3 regions of the Leisingera sp. JC11 genome follow, and region 3 is predicted to be linked to each of the others. Evidence: riboswitches for the same ligand, from Rfam matches in the RefSeq annotation. Region 3 holds a riboswitch; each other region holds the start of a gene.
What was found. Region 3 has a riboswitch for cobalamin ahead of AB1A62_RS01645 (DUF1636 domain-containing protein). Riboswitches for the same ligand answer to the same signal wherever they lie in the genome.
Positions count from the first base shown of each region.

Region 1: it holds a riboswitch for cobalamin, as region 3 does, so the genes downstream of both, AB1A62_RS00895 (ABC transporter substrate-binding protein) here and AB1A62_RS01645 (DUF1636 domain-containing protein) in region 3, are expected to answer to the same signal.
Region 2: it holds a riboswitch for cobalamin, as region 3 does, so the genes downstream of both, AB1A62_RS06810 (DUF4198 domain-containing protein) here and AB1A62_RS01645 (DUF1636 domain-containing protein) in region 3, are expected to answer to the same signal.

Region 1 is NZ_JBFCVS010000001.1:180,832-184,511, reverse strand. Features, by position in the region: gene AB1A62_RS00900 (putative 2-aminoethylphosphonate ABC transporter permease subunit) at 1-1,293, shown strand, start outside; cobalamin riboswitch at 1,565-1,758, shown strand; gene AB1A62_RS00895 (ABC transporter substrate-binding protein) at 1,901-2,911, shown strand; gene AB1A62_RS00890 (iron ABC transporter permease) at 2,908-3,680, shown strand, end outside.
Region 2 is NZ_JBFCVS010000004.1:269,504-273,183, reverse strand. Features, by position in the region: gene AB1A62_RS06815 (TonB-dependent receptor plug domain-containing protein) at 34-837, opposite strand; cobalamin riboswitch at 996-1,205, opposite strand; cobalamin riboswitch at 1,484-1,699, shown strand; gene AB1A62_RS06810 (DUF4198 domain-containing protein) at 1,842-2,627, shown strand; gene cbiM (cobalt transporter CbiM) at 2,638-3,255, shown strand; gene AB1A62_RS06800 (cobalt ABC transporter permease) at 3,252-3,680, shown strand, end outside.
Region 3 is NZ_JBFCVS010000001.1:332,973-336,652, reverse strand. Features, by position in the region: gene cobN (cobaltochelatase subunit CobN) at 1-430, opposite strand, end outside; gene cobW (cobalamin biosynthesis protein CobW) at 583-1,617, opposite strand; gene AB1A62_RS01645 (DUF1636 domain-containing protein) at 1,620-2,030, opposite strand; cobalamin riboswitch at 2,129-2,336, opposite strand; gene cobO (cob(I)yrinic acid a,c-diamide adenosyltransferase) at 2,388-3,023, shown strand; gene glpD (glycerol-3-phosphate dehydrogenase) at 3,086-3,680, opposite strand, start outside.

The DNA of each region.
Region 1 (3,680 bases), 150 kb from region 3:
AACCAGGGAATGATCAAGGAGCTCTTGTTCGGCGCCAGCATTTACGGCCCCATCGGCATCGTGATCGGCTCGGTCTTCTTCACTTTCCCGCATGCCTTCATCATCATCTCAACCGCGCTGGCGATCTCTGACGCGCGCCTCTACGAAGCCGCCGCCAGCTTGCGCTCCACTCCCTGGCGCACCTTCTGGACCGTCACCGTGCCCGGCGCACGCTATGGCCTGATCTCGGCGGCCTTCGTGGTCTTCAACCTGGTGATCACCGATTTTGGCCTGCCCAAGGTGATCGGCGGCCAGTTCAACGTGCTGGCGGTGGACATCTACAAGCAGGTGATCGGCCAGCAGAACTTTGAAATGGGCGCGGTGGTCTCGGTGGTGCTGGTGATCCCGGCAATCCTCGCCTTTGCCATCGACAGAATGGTGCAGTCCAAGCAGGTGGCGCTGCTGTCGGCACGCTCGGTGCCTTATGAGCCGCAGCCGAACAAGAAGATGGACCGTATCTTCTTTGCCTATTGCACCCTGATCGGCATCTTCATCGCCGGGCTGCTGGTAGTCTGCCAGTTTGCGGCGCTGATCAAGTTCTGGCCTTACGACCTGAGCCTCAGCCTCAACAACTACCAGTTCGACAGGATGGATGGCGGTGGCTGGGGATCCTATGTGAACTCGATCAAGCTGGCGCTGATGACGGCTGTGGCTGGCACCGCGGTTGTGTTTTTCGGCGCCTATCTGGTGGAGAAGTCCAAGGGCTTCCGCACCGGGCGCGCCATCTTCCAGATGTTTGCGATGCTGCCGATGGCAATCCCCGGCATGGTGCTGGGGCTGGCGTATATCTTCTTTTTCAACAACCCCGCCAATCCGCTCAATGCGATCTACGGCACCATGGCGATCCTGGTGGTCTGCACCGTCACCCACTTCTACACGGTGTCGCATCTGACGGCTGTGACTGCATTGAAGCAGATGGACCGGGAGTTTGAATCCGTTGCCGCCTCGCTCAAGCAACCCACGATGAAGCTGTTTGCCCGCGTCACGGTGCCGGTCTGCCTGCCCGCGGTGCTGGACATCTCGATCTACCTGTTTGTCAACGCAATGACGACGGTGTCGGCGGTGGTGTTCCTCTATTCGCCCAAGACCACGCTGGCGTCGATTGCGGTGCTGAACATGGATGACGCAGGCGATATCGCCCCGGCAGCGGCGATGGGGATGATGATCTTCTACACTAACGCGCTGGCGCGGATCATCCACCTGCTGGCCTCCCGCGGCATCCTGCGCCGCACCCAGGCCTGGCGCAGCCGCTAACCGCGGTTTCCGCCGGGCAGCCTGAAGAGGCCGCCGTTGCCGCCGGCCCCATCGCGGCCGCAACGCAGGAGCTGAACGGCGGTGCCCAGGAGCCGGGCTGCTGACCGGGTCCGCAGCGGGGGCGCGGGAGGCGGCGGTGCCTTCCGCCGCAGTAAACTGGCGCAGTTCTCTCTTGGCTTCTGAAGGCCCCCGCAGCAGGCGGGGGCCGCACAGCCAGGATTGAAGTTTTCCGGAATCCGCTGAAGTTTTTCTTGCCGCAACGGAAGTGATGCGCTACGCGCGCTTTACCGGTCCCGCAAGGGCTAAGAGGGAATCCGCGGTGCCAGCCGGCGCCAAACGGAACTGCCCCCGCAACTGTAGGCGGCGAGTGCTGTGCCATGATGTCACTGGATCCACGCGGTCCGGGAAGACGGCGCAGGCAATGACCCGCCAGTCAGGAGACCTGCCGGTGAAAAACTGAAGCACACCGGACGGGGTTGTCCGGGGAGGTTGCCGGCAAGATGCGCCGCCGCTGTCCGGCGCCGCAAAATGGGGCCAGATACCCAGCCTTGCCGGTCAATGCCCTTTCACCCGTTCTCCGGTCATTGACATATGGAGATCGAAGATCATGTTCCTGCGTTCCGGCCTGATGGGCCTTTCCTTCCTTGCGGCCGCTCAGGCTGCTGCCGCCAGCGAGAGTTTTCCGCTGACCATTCAAAACTGCGGTGAGACCGTCACCTTCGAGGCGCCGGTTGCGTCTTCCGTGACCGTTGGCCAGGCCGCCACTGAAGTGCTGTATGCGCTGGGCCTGGGCGACAAGGTGCTGGGCACCTCGGTCTGGTTCAACGACGTGCTGCCCGAATATGCCGAGCTGAACGACAAGGTCGAACGCCTGGCCGACAACGACCCCAGCTTTGAAAGCGTGGTGGCCAAGCGCCCCGGCCTGGTGGCAGCCCAGTATGAATGGCATGTCGGCCCCGAAGGCGTGGTCGCCAAGCGGGAGCAGTTCCACGACCTCGGCATCCCGACCTATGTGATGCCCGCTGATTGCGTCGGCAAGGACAACACCACCGGCGGCGACGGCACCCGCACCCGGATGTTCACCACCGACAGCCTTTATCAGGGCATCGAGGAACTGGCCGCGATCTTCGGCGAGGCTGAGAAGGGCGCTGAGCTGGTTGCCGACTACAAGGCGCGCGAGGCTGCAGCTGTTGCCAAGGCACAGGAAGTTGCGCTGGAGGATGCTTCCGCCGTGTTCTGGTTCTCTTCGCCCGAAATGGAAAGCGATCCGTTCGTGGCCGGGCAGAAAGGCGCCCCGGGCTACATGATGCAGCAGCTGGGCCTGAAGAACGTCATCGAAACCGACGAGGAATGGCCGACCGTTGGCTGGGAAACCATCGCCAAGGCCAACCCGACGGTGATCGTGATTGCCCGCATGGACCGCCGCCGCTTTGCCGCTGACGACTACGAGAAGAAACTGGAGTTCCTGCGCACCGATCCGGTCGCCAGCCAGATGGACGCGGTGAAGAACGACCGTATCGTGGTGATGGATGCACAGGCGATGGACGCCACCATCCGCGCCATCCCGGCGCTGGAGGATCTGGCCGCTGAACTCAGCGCGATCGGCAACGGCGAATGAGCGCAGCCGCCGCAGTCGCATGGCAGGGCTTCCGGGGCGCTTGCCTGGCCCTGCCGGTGCTGGCCGCGGCGGTTCTGGCAGGCGCAATGATCGGGGAGACCGCGCTTGCGCCTGACCTTGTCCTGTCGGTTCTGGCCAACAAGCTGGCCGGGGCAGGCCTGCCGGTGGATCCGGTGGACCAGGGCATCATCTGGAGCTACCGGCTGCCGCGGGCGCTGGTGGCTGCGGCCTGCGGGGCGGCGCTGGCGGTCGCCGGGGTGGTGCTGCAGGCCTTGCTGCGCAATGCGCTGGCAGACCCCTATATCCTTGGCATTTCCGCCGGCGCCTCGACCGGGGCGGTGGCGGTCACCATTGCCGGCCTCGGCGGCGGCGCCCTGTCGCTGTCCTTCGGCGCCTTCAACGGGGCGCTGCTGGCGTTCGGCTTTGTCGCCATTCTGGCGCGGGCCGCCGGGGCAGGGGGCAACCGCGCCGCAGCGGCGCAGATCGTGCTGGCGGGCATTGCCGGCTCGCAGCTGTTCAATGCGCTGACCGCTTTCATTATCGCCAAATCCGCCAACGCGGATCAGGCCCGCGGCATCATGTTCTGGCTGATGGGCAACCTCAGCGGCGTGCGCTGGCCGGACGTGTGGCTGGCGGTGCCGCTGGCCTTGGCGGGCTGGATGATCTGCCGGTTTCACGCGCGCGCCCTGGACGCCTTCACCTTTGGCAGCGACTCCGCGGCCTCGCTCGGCATCCCGGTCCGCCGGGTTCAGGTGGTGCTGATCTTTGC
Region 2 (3,680 bases), on a different contig from region 3:
GTCGCTTGTTCGCCATTCTCAGTCCTCCGTTTCCTAAACATAACGGTGGGCCAATTCAGATGGGGCACTCCAATAGCTGGCCGCATCCGTTGCGGTGAAGGAGGTGCGGTCGCTGTCATAGCGTTCATCCGAGGTGCGGAAGTTGAAGCCAAGCTTCAGCCGGTCGGTAACCAGATAGTCGCCTTTCAGTTGCAGTGTATTGCGGCGGATGCCGTCTTCTTCACCGCCATCGCCCGAGGTGTCATAGCCGTCGTCATTGTCATGGGCGAAGCTGAAGGCGATACCGCCGCGTTCGGTCCGCGACGAAACCCGGGCCGAGGCCCGGTAGCCGTCGGACCCCGCTTCCACGCTGCCGCCGTATTCCGTGCCGATGCCGCCGGACTTGGTGATGATGTTGATCACACCGGCCGAAGCGTTGGAGCCGTAGAACACCGATTGCGGGCCGCGCAGGACTTCGATCCGCTCGATATTGGCAGTGTCCAGGCCGGACAGAATGTACTCGCTGTCACCGCCCGAGGCTTCGACGCCGTCGATCAGGATCAGCGTGTGATTGGCTTCTGCGCCGCGGATGCGGACCTGGGTAAAGCTGTCGCCGGAGCCGCTCACCATCAGGCCGGGCACTGAACGCAGCGCGTCCTGAACGGTTGTGATGCCGCGTTTCTCGATTTCTTCGCTGGTTACGACAGTGGCTGAGCGGCCGTACTTCTGGGCCTCGACCGGCGTAAAGCCGCCGGAGACGATGATCTCTCCCAGATCGGTGACCTCGTCATCCTGGGCGGTTGCGATTACAGGTGCGGCGGCCAGGGCCGCGGCCAGGGACAGGCTTGCCTTGCGCATATTCCATTCCTCCCGGCCCGCGCAGCAAGCACAGGCCAAGCGGCTGCCCATGCCGGGCAGCACGTTCAAAATTTGGGTCTTTGGAAGGCATTGCCCCCGCAGACGGTGAAAACTGCCACCACTACGGAAGTCCGTTGTCCTTGGCGCGCCCCGCACCCGGACAGGGTGATCATCCTGGCAGGTCTCCTGACTCGCGGGTCGAGGCTTTGCCGCGCCTTCCCGCCCCTCGGGGCAGTGGCATATCGCAGCATTGCTCTCCGCTCACAGTTGCGGGGGCAGTCACGGATTCGGCGCCTGTTGGCTACACCTCACCGTGTTCCCTTTTAACCGGGTGGTCTCCCAGCCGGACCAGAATGGCCGGGACTTAGGCAAACTGAACTCATTCTGTCAAGCGGGAGAATTCGCCACCTGAGTACAAATGGTCCCGGGCTGGCATCCATAACGCCAAAGCCGCTTTGCCATGTTTTGTGTGATGACGATTGATAAAGCACTCAACAAGTTGCGAAAGGCAGCGGCCATTGCTTGATCCTTTGATCGAAACATGCCCGTCTGTTGATCAGCGCAGCGCAGCCGCAGCCAAAATCTTCCACGCCAAACCCGCTGATGTCCTGAAGACGATTCTCTTGACTCGGAAATTCCGTTTTGTCATTCAGCCAAGGTGACCGGTTCCGCGAGTGTTTCAATGCGCAGCGGAAGAAATAGGGAACACGGTGCGGCGTACCCAAAAGGGACCAAATCCGTGACTGCCCCCGCAACTGTGAGCGGTGAGTGACGCTGAAAACGCCACTGGGAACATCCCCGGGAAGGCCAGCCGAACCAGGACCCGCGAGTCAGGAGACCTGCCGGACGCGAGGACTGAGGCTCCGCTTGCGGGGGTTCTGCCCTTTTCCACCGGACGCCGGGGTGCGCGTCTGGCGCGTGTGCCGTTCAGGCGTTTCCGTGCCGCTACTCCCCGTTGTTCATTCCTGATTGCAGGTGTGCCTGCGTCGTCGAATGAGGACGAAATGAAACTGAACTATCTGGCCGCAGCCCTGGCCGTTTCCCTGCCGGCCGCCGCGTCGGCGCATTTCCAGCTGAACTACACCGAAAGCGCGCTGATCGAGAAGCCGGGCGACGTGCCGATGGGCCTGGTCTTCTGGCATCCGATGTCCAATGGCCACGCCATGGACATGGGCACGCCGGAAGAATTCTTCATGATCCACAAGGGCGAAAAGACCGACCTGTCGGACCGCCTGGAGCCCGCCACCTTCAAGGGTGCTGAGAACGAAGCTTCGGCCTACAAGGCGTCCGTGCCGGTGAAACGCTCCGGCGACTATGTCGTGGTGACCGTGCCCTCGCCCTATTACGAGGAAAGCGAAGACATTTACATCCAGCAGATCTCCAAGGTGGTGCTGAACCGGAATACTCTGCCCACCGACTGGGACCAGCCGGTGGGCCTGGCCACCGAGATCCTGCCGCTGAACAAGCCCTACAACGTGATCGTCGGCTCCACCTTCTCCGGTCAGGTTCTGGCAGACGGCAAGCCGGTTCCCGGTGCCGAAATCGAAGTCGAATTCATGGCGGCTGAACCGGACCTGGAGAAATTCTCCACCACCAGCCCCTCCGTGGGTGAAATGCCGGGCGGCGCGATTGTTGCCATCGCCGACCAGAACGGCGTGTTCTCCTTCGGCATTCCGAAGGCAGGCTACTGGGGCTTTGCGGCCTTGGGTTCCGGTCCGGCGACCGAGCACGACGGCAAGGAACTCAGCCAGGATGCTGTGCTGTGGATCCGTGCTGAAGAGCTCAAGTGAAAGTAGACCGATGCATATCGTAGACGGCGCACTGTCGAACCCGGTTGTGATCGGCGGCGCGGTTGCCGCCGTCGGCGGTATTGCGATGGGTCTGCGCAGCCTGCCGCTGGAGCGAATTCCGGCGGCGGGGGTTCTGTCGGCCAGTTTCTTTGTGGCCTCGCTGATCCATGTCCCGATCGGCCCCAGTTCGGTTCACCTGATCCTGAACGGGCTGGCGGGGCTTGTCCTGGGCTGGGCCGCGTTTCCGGCCCTGTTTGTCGGCCTGCTGCTGCAAGCGGTGTTCTTTGGCTTTGGCGGACTGACTGTCCTGGGTGTTAACGCCGTCAATATCGCATTGCCTGCAGTTCTCGTTGGGCTGATGTTCCGGCCGCTGGTGGCGCGCGGCTCTCCCCTGCAGGGAGCGATCTGGGGCGGCATCGGCGGCGGCGCAGCGATTGCTGCCACGACCCTCGCTGTCGCAGTTTCTCTGATGCTGTCAGGCGATGAATTTATCCTGGCAGCCAAGCTTGTGTTTTTTTCCCACATCCCGGTGATGGTCATCGAAGCGCTGCTGACCGGCGCCGCCATTTTCCTGGCCCGGCGGGTCAAGCCCGAGCTGTTTGGTGACACGAAAGGAAGCTTGGCATGATCCGCTCCTGCGTTTTGATCCTCGCCCTGCTGGCGCCGCTGCCGGCATTGGCGCACAACGTGATTTCCGCTGTGTTTCCCTCGGGATCGGACATTGAGGGCGAGGTTGGCTTTTCCAATGGTGAAATGGCGCCGGACTTGCTGATAGAGGTTTTTGACCAAGCTGGCGGCAAACTGGGCGAAACCAGGACAGACACCGACGGTTTCTTTCTGTTCACCCCGTCAGAGCCAGTGACGCATATCTTTCGCGGCGACCTTGGCGCCGGCCATGTCGCCGAGGCAATCATGGACGCCGCAGAGGTCGCACAGATCATGGGGCAAAGCCCGAGCGCAGCGGCGCCTGCAGCGGCCAGCACCGCTGCAATCCCGTCGGCTGCCACGGCTGCAGGCCTGTCCGACCAAGCCCGCGCTGAGCTTGCCGCCATG
Region 3 (3,680 bases):
CGTCGCACAGGGCTTGCAGGCGGCGCAGGGTGGAGACGGGCAGGGTGGACAGCTCATCCAGCCGCGCATCCTCGCGCCCGTCGGCAGGCAGAATGGCCAGCGCAATGCCCTTGCGGCGGGCGAGGTCCTGCAGGGTGGCGAGGCCGTAGGACCAGTAGCTTTCACCGCCGATCAGGCGGACGAGGACGCCCTTGGCGCCCTCCAGCGTCTGTTCCGCGTAGACGTCGACCGAGAGCGGGTGCTTGAGCGCCACCAGATTGGCGAGACGCAAGCTGGGCAGCTTGCCGTCGGCGCGGTGCCAGCCCGCCGCGAAGGCGCCGAGATCGCTGTCGGAAAACGACAGCACCACAAGGTCCGCGGGCGTCTGCCCGAGGTCCTGCGGGGTGTCGGTCTCGTCAAGGCCGTGGCTTTCGCGGAAGATGACGTGCATCAGTTTCTGCCCTTCCCGGCCAGCAAAATGGAGTCCCGGGGCGGAAGCCCCGGATCGCGCCCGACCCGCCCCCATGGGCGGGCGCGATTGCGCCCATCCCGGGACGGGCGCGATCCTTTCCGCTCATGAAGTTTAGGGGTCGGAAGCATAGCTTACGCCCCCAGCTCGGCGCGGATGGCCTGTTCGTCGATGTCGTCATGTTCGGCGATGACCACCAGGGCGGTCTTGCGCGGCTGCGCGCCCCAAGGCTGATCATACTGGGCGCGCAGGCGCTCGCCCACGGCCTGCAGCAGCATCCGCATCGGTTTCCCCTCCACCGCGACATAGCCTTTGACGCGCAGGATGTTGCGCTCGCGGGCGAGTTTCACGATGGCATTCTGCAGCGCTTCCGGGTCGGAGACTTCGCCCATTTCGACAACGATGCTTTCAAAATCGTCATGCTCGTGGTCGTGGTGGCCGTCGTGGTGGCTGGGGCGGGCCTCCAGATCGTCTTCGGCCGCCGCGTTCAGGCCCAGGATGATGCGCGGGTCGATGACACCTTCGCTCATCGGCAGGATCGGCAGCTTGCGCGGCGCTTCGGCCTCGATCACCGCACGGGCCTTCTCGACGCCTGCGTCGCCGGCCAGGTCGGCCTTGGACAGCAGCACGATGTCGGCGCAGGAAATCTGGTCCTCAAACACTTCAGACAGCGGGGTTTCGTGGTCGATACTGTCATCGGCCTCGCGCTGGGCCTGCACGGCGTCCAGGTCGGGGGCGAACTGGCCCTTGGCGACCGCCTCGGCATCGGCCAGCGCAATCACGCCGTCAACGGTGATGCGGGAGCGGATCGCCGGCCAGTCAAACGCTTTCAGCAGCGGCTTGGGTAGTGCCAGGCCGGAGGTTTCGATCACGATGTGGTCGGGTTTTTCCGGCAGGTCCATCAGCTGCTCGATGGTGGGGATGAAGTCATCGGCCACGGTGCAGCAGATGCAGCCGTTGGCCAGCTCCATGATGTTTTCCGCCGGGCAGTTCTCGTCGGCGCAGGATTTCAGGATGTCGCCGTCCACACCGGCGGTGCCGAATTCATTGACCACAACCGCCAGGCGCTTGCCCTGCGGGTTCTGCATCAGGTGGCGGATCAGGGTGGTCTTGCCCGCACCGAGGAAGCCGGTGATGACGGTGACGGGGATCTTGTTGAGGTCGCTCATGTTTACTCCTCGGAGAAGAACTTGGCCGGCGGGATGCGGGCAACGGATTGCTTGCGGAAGGTCTGCGGGCGCTCGCGCCAGGGCACGACGCCGTCCGCAGTGGCGGCATAGGCGGCAGCGCCTTCCAGGATATCGGGGACATGCTGATCCGGGTCGAGGTCGCCGTAGACATAGGTCCAGCGCTCTGCGCCGCCGACCAGCGCAACGGCGCAGCCGCGCTTGCAGGAGGACAGGCATTCGACACCGCGCAGGCGGACGCCTTCGGGCATCCCGGCTTCTTCCAGGGCTGCGTGCAGGATGGCGCCGGGGCGGGCGGCCTCGGGATCGGCGCCCTCGCGGCGGCAGGTGAGGCAAACGGTCAGCGTGACCGGTCCCTGGGTGCTGGCAGTCTTGCCTGCCATTTCGTCAGCCATCAGCGCGTCTCCTGTCGCGGCAGGGCTTGCGGGATGGCCAGAAAGGAACTGTGTCGTGCCAGTCCCTCACCCGGTCGCAGAACACCCCGTCTGCCCGTTGATCTCTCTCTCTCGCTGGCAGGTCTCCCGGCTTGCGGATGCCAAGGCGCGGGGCCTTGCCGGCCATCCTGCCTTCCCGGGGCTTTCCCAGTGGCATGGCGGCCTCATCCGGTCACGGTCGCGGGGGCGGCTGTGCTTGAGCCTCAGCGAGGCCTTCACATTCCCTCTTCGCCTGTTTTCACAGGAACCAGCTGAACCCCCTTGCGCTATGGCGGGCTTCTTTGTCAAGACATGGGGTCAAACAGCTGGAGAGCCCCCATGAGCGAAAAGTCTGAAACCGGCATCTCAGAGGAAGAAGCCGCCCGTCACGCCTCCAAGATGGCCAAGAAGAAGGCCGCGCGCGACCGGATGATGAAGACCAAGGAAGGCGAGAAGGGCCTGATCATCGTCCACACCGGGCCGGGCAAGGGCAAATCCTCCTCGGGGTTCGGCATGATCATGCGCTGCATCGCCCACAAGATGCCCTGTGCCGTGGTGCAGTTCATCAAAGGAGCCTGGCAGACCGGCGAGCGGACGCTGATCGAGGAAAACTTCAGCGATCTGTGCCAGTTCTACGCGATGGGCGAGGGCTTCACCTGGGAAACCCAGGACAAGGCGCGCGACATTGCCGCCGCGCAGAAGGGCTGGGAAAAGGCCAAGGAGATGATCCTCGACGAGCGCAACACCATGGTTCTGCTCGATGAAATCAACATCGCGCTGCGCTATGAGTATCTTGACCTGGAGGAGGTGCTGGAGTTCCTGGTGGAGCAGAAGCCGCCGATGACCCATGTGGTGCTGACCGGGCGCAACGCCAAGGAAGAGCTGATCGAGATCGCTGATCTGGTGACCGAGATGGGGCAGATCAAACACCCGTTCCGCGCCGGCGTGAAGGCACAGAAGGGCGTGGAGTTTTAAGATCTTTCGCCCGGCCGGCAGGCCGGGCAGCGCCTCCGCTCGGGTTCGCACGCCTCTTCGCGTTATGCCGCGAGCTGTGACGCTTTTCCTTGAATATAGGCATCCACAGCCGCGCGCTGGGCTTCATCCAGCCGCAGCCCCAGCTTGGTGCGCCGCCACAGGTAGTCGTCTCCGGTCCGTACCCATTCGCGGGCAATCGCCCAATCCAGCTCCCGCGCGGTGATTGTCGCGCTGAAGTCCTGCCCCATATCAGCCGCGGATTTGGCCTCGCCCAGCACCTCCCAGGCCTCGGTGCCATAGGCGCGGATCAGGCGGCGGGTTCCGTAGGGGGTCAGGAACGGATAGTCCGCTGCGAGTTTGCTTTGCAGCTTTTCCACATCCGCCACCGCAAAATCGCCGCCGGGCAGGGCAATGCCTGCGGTCCAGTCCGCGGGCAGCTGCGGGAACACCTCGCCGATCTTTGCCAGCGCCGCCTCTGCCAGCTTGCGGTAGGTGGTGATCTTGCCGCCAAAGACGTTGAGCAGCGGCGCCTGGGCCTGATCCAGCGTCAGCACATATTCACGTGTGGCCGCAGTAGCAGAGCTGGCGCCGTCATCATAAAGAGGGCGCACGCCGGAGTAGGTCCAGACGATATCCTCGCGCTTGAGCGGCTGATTG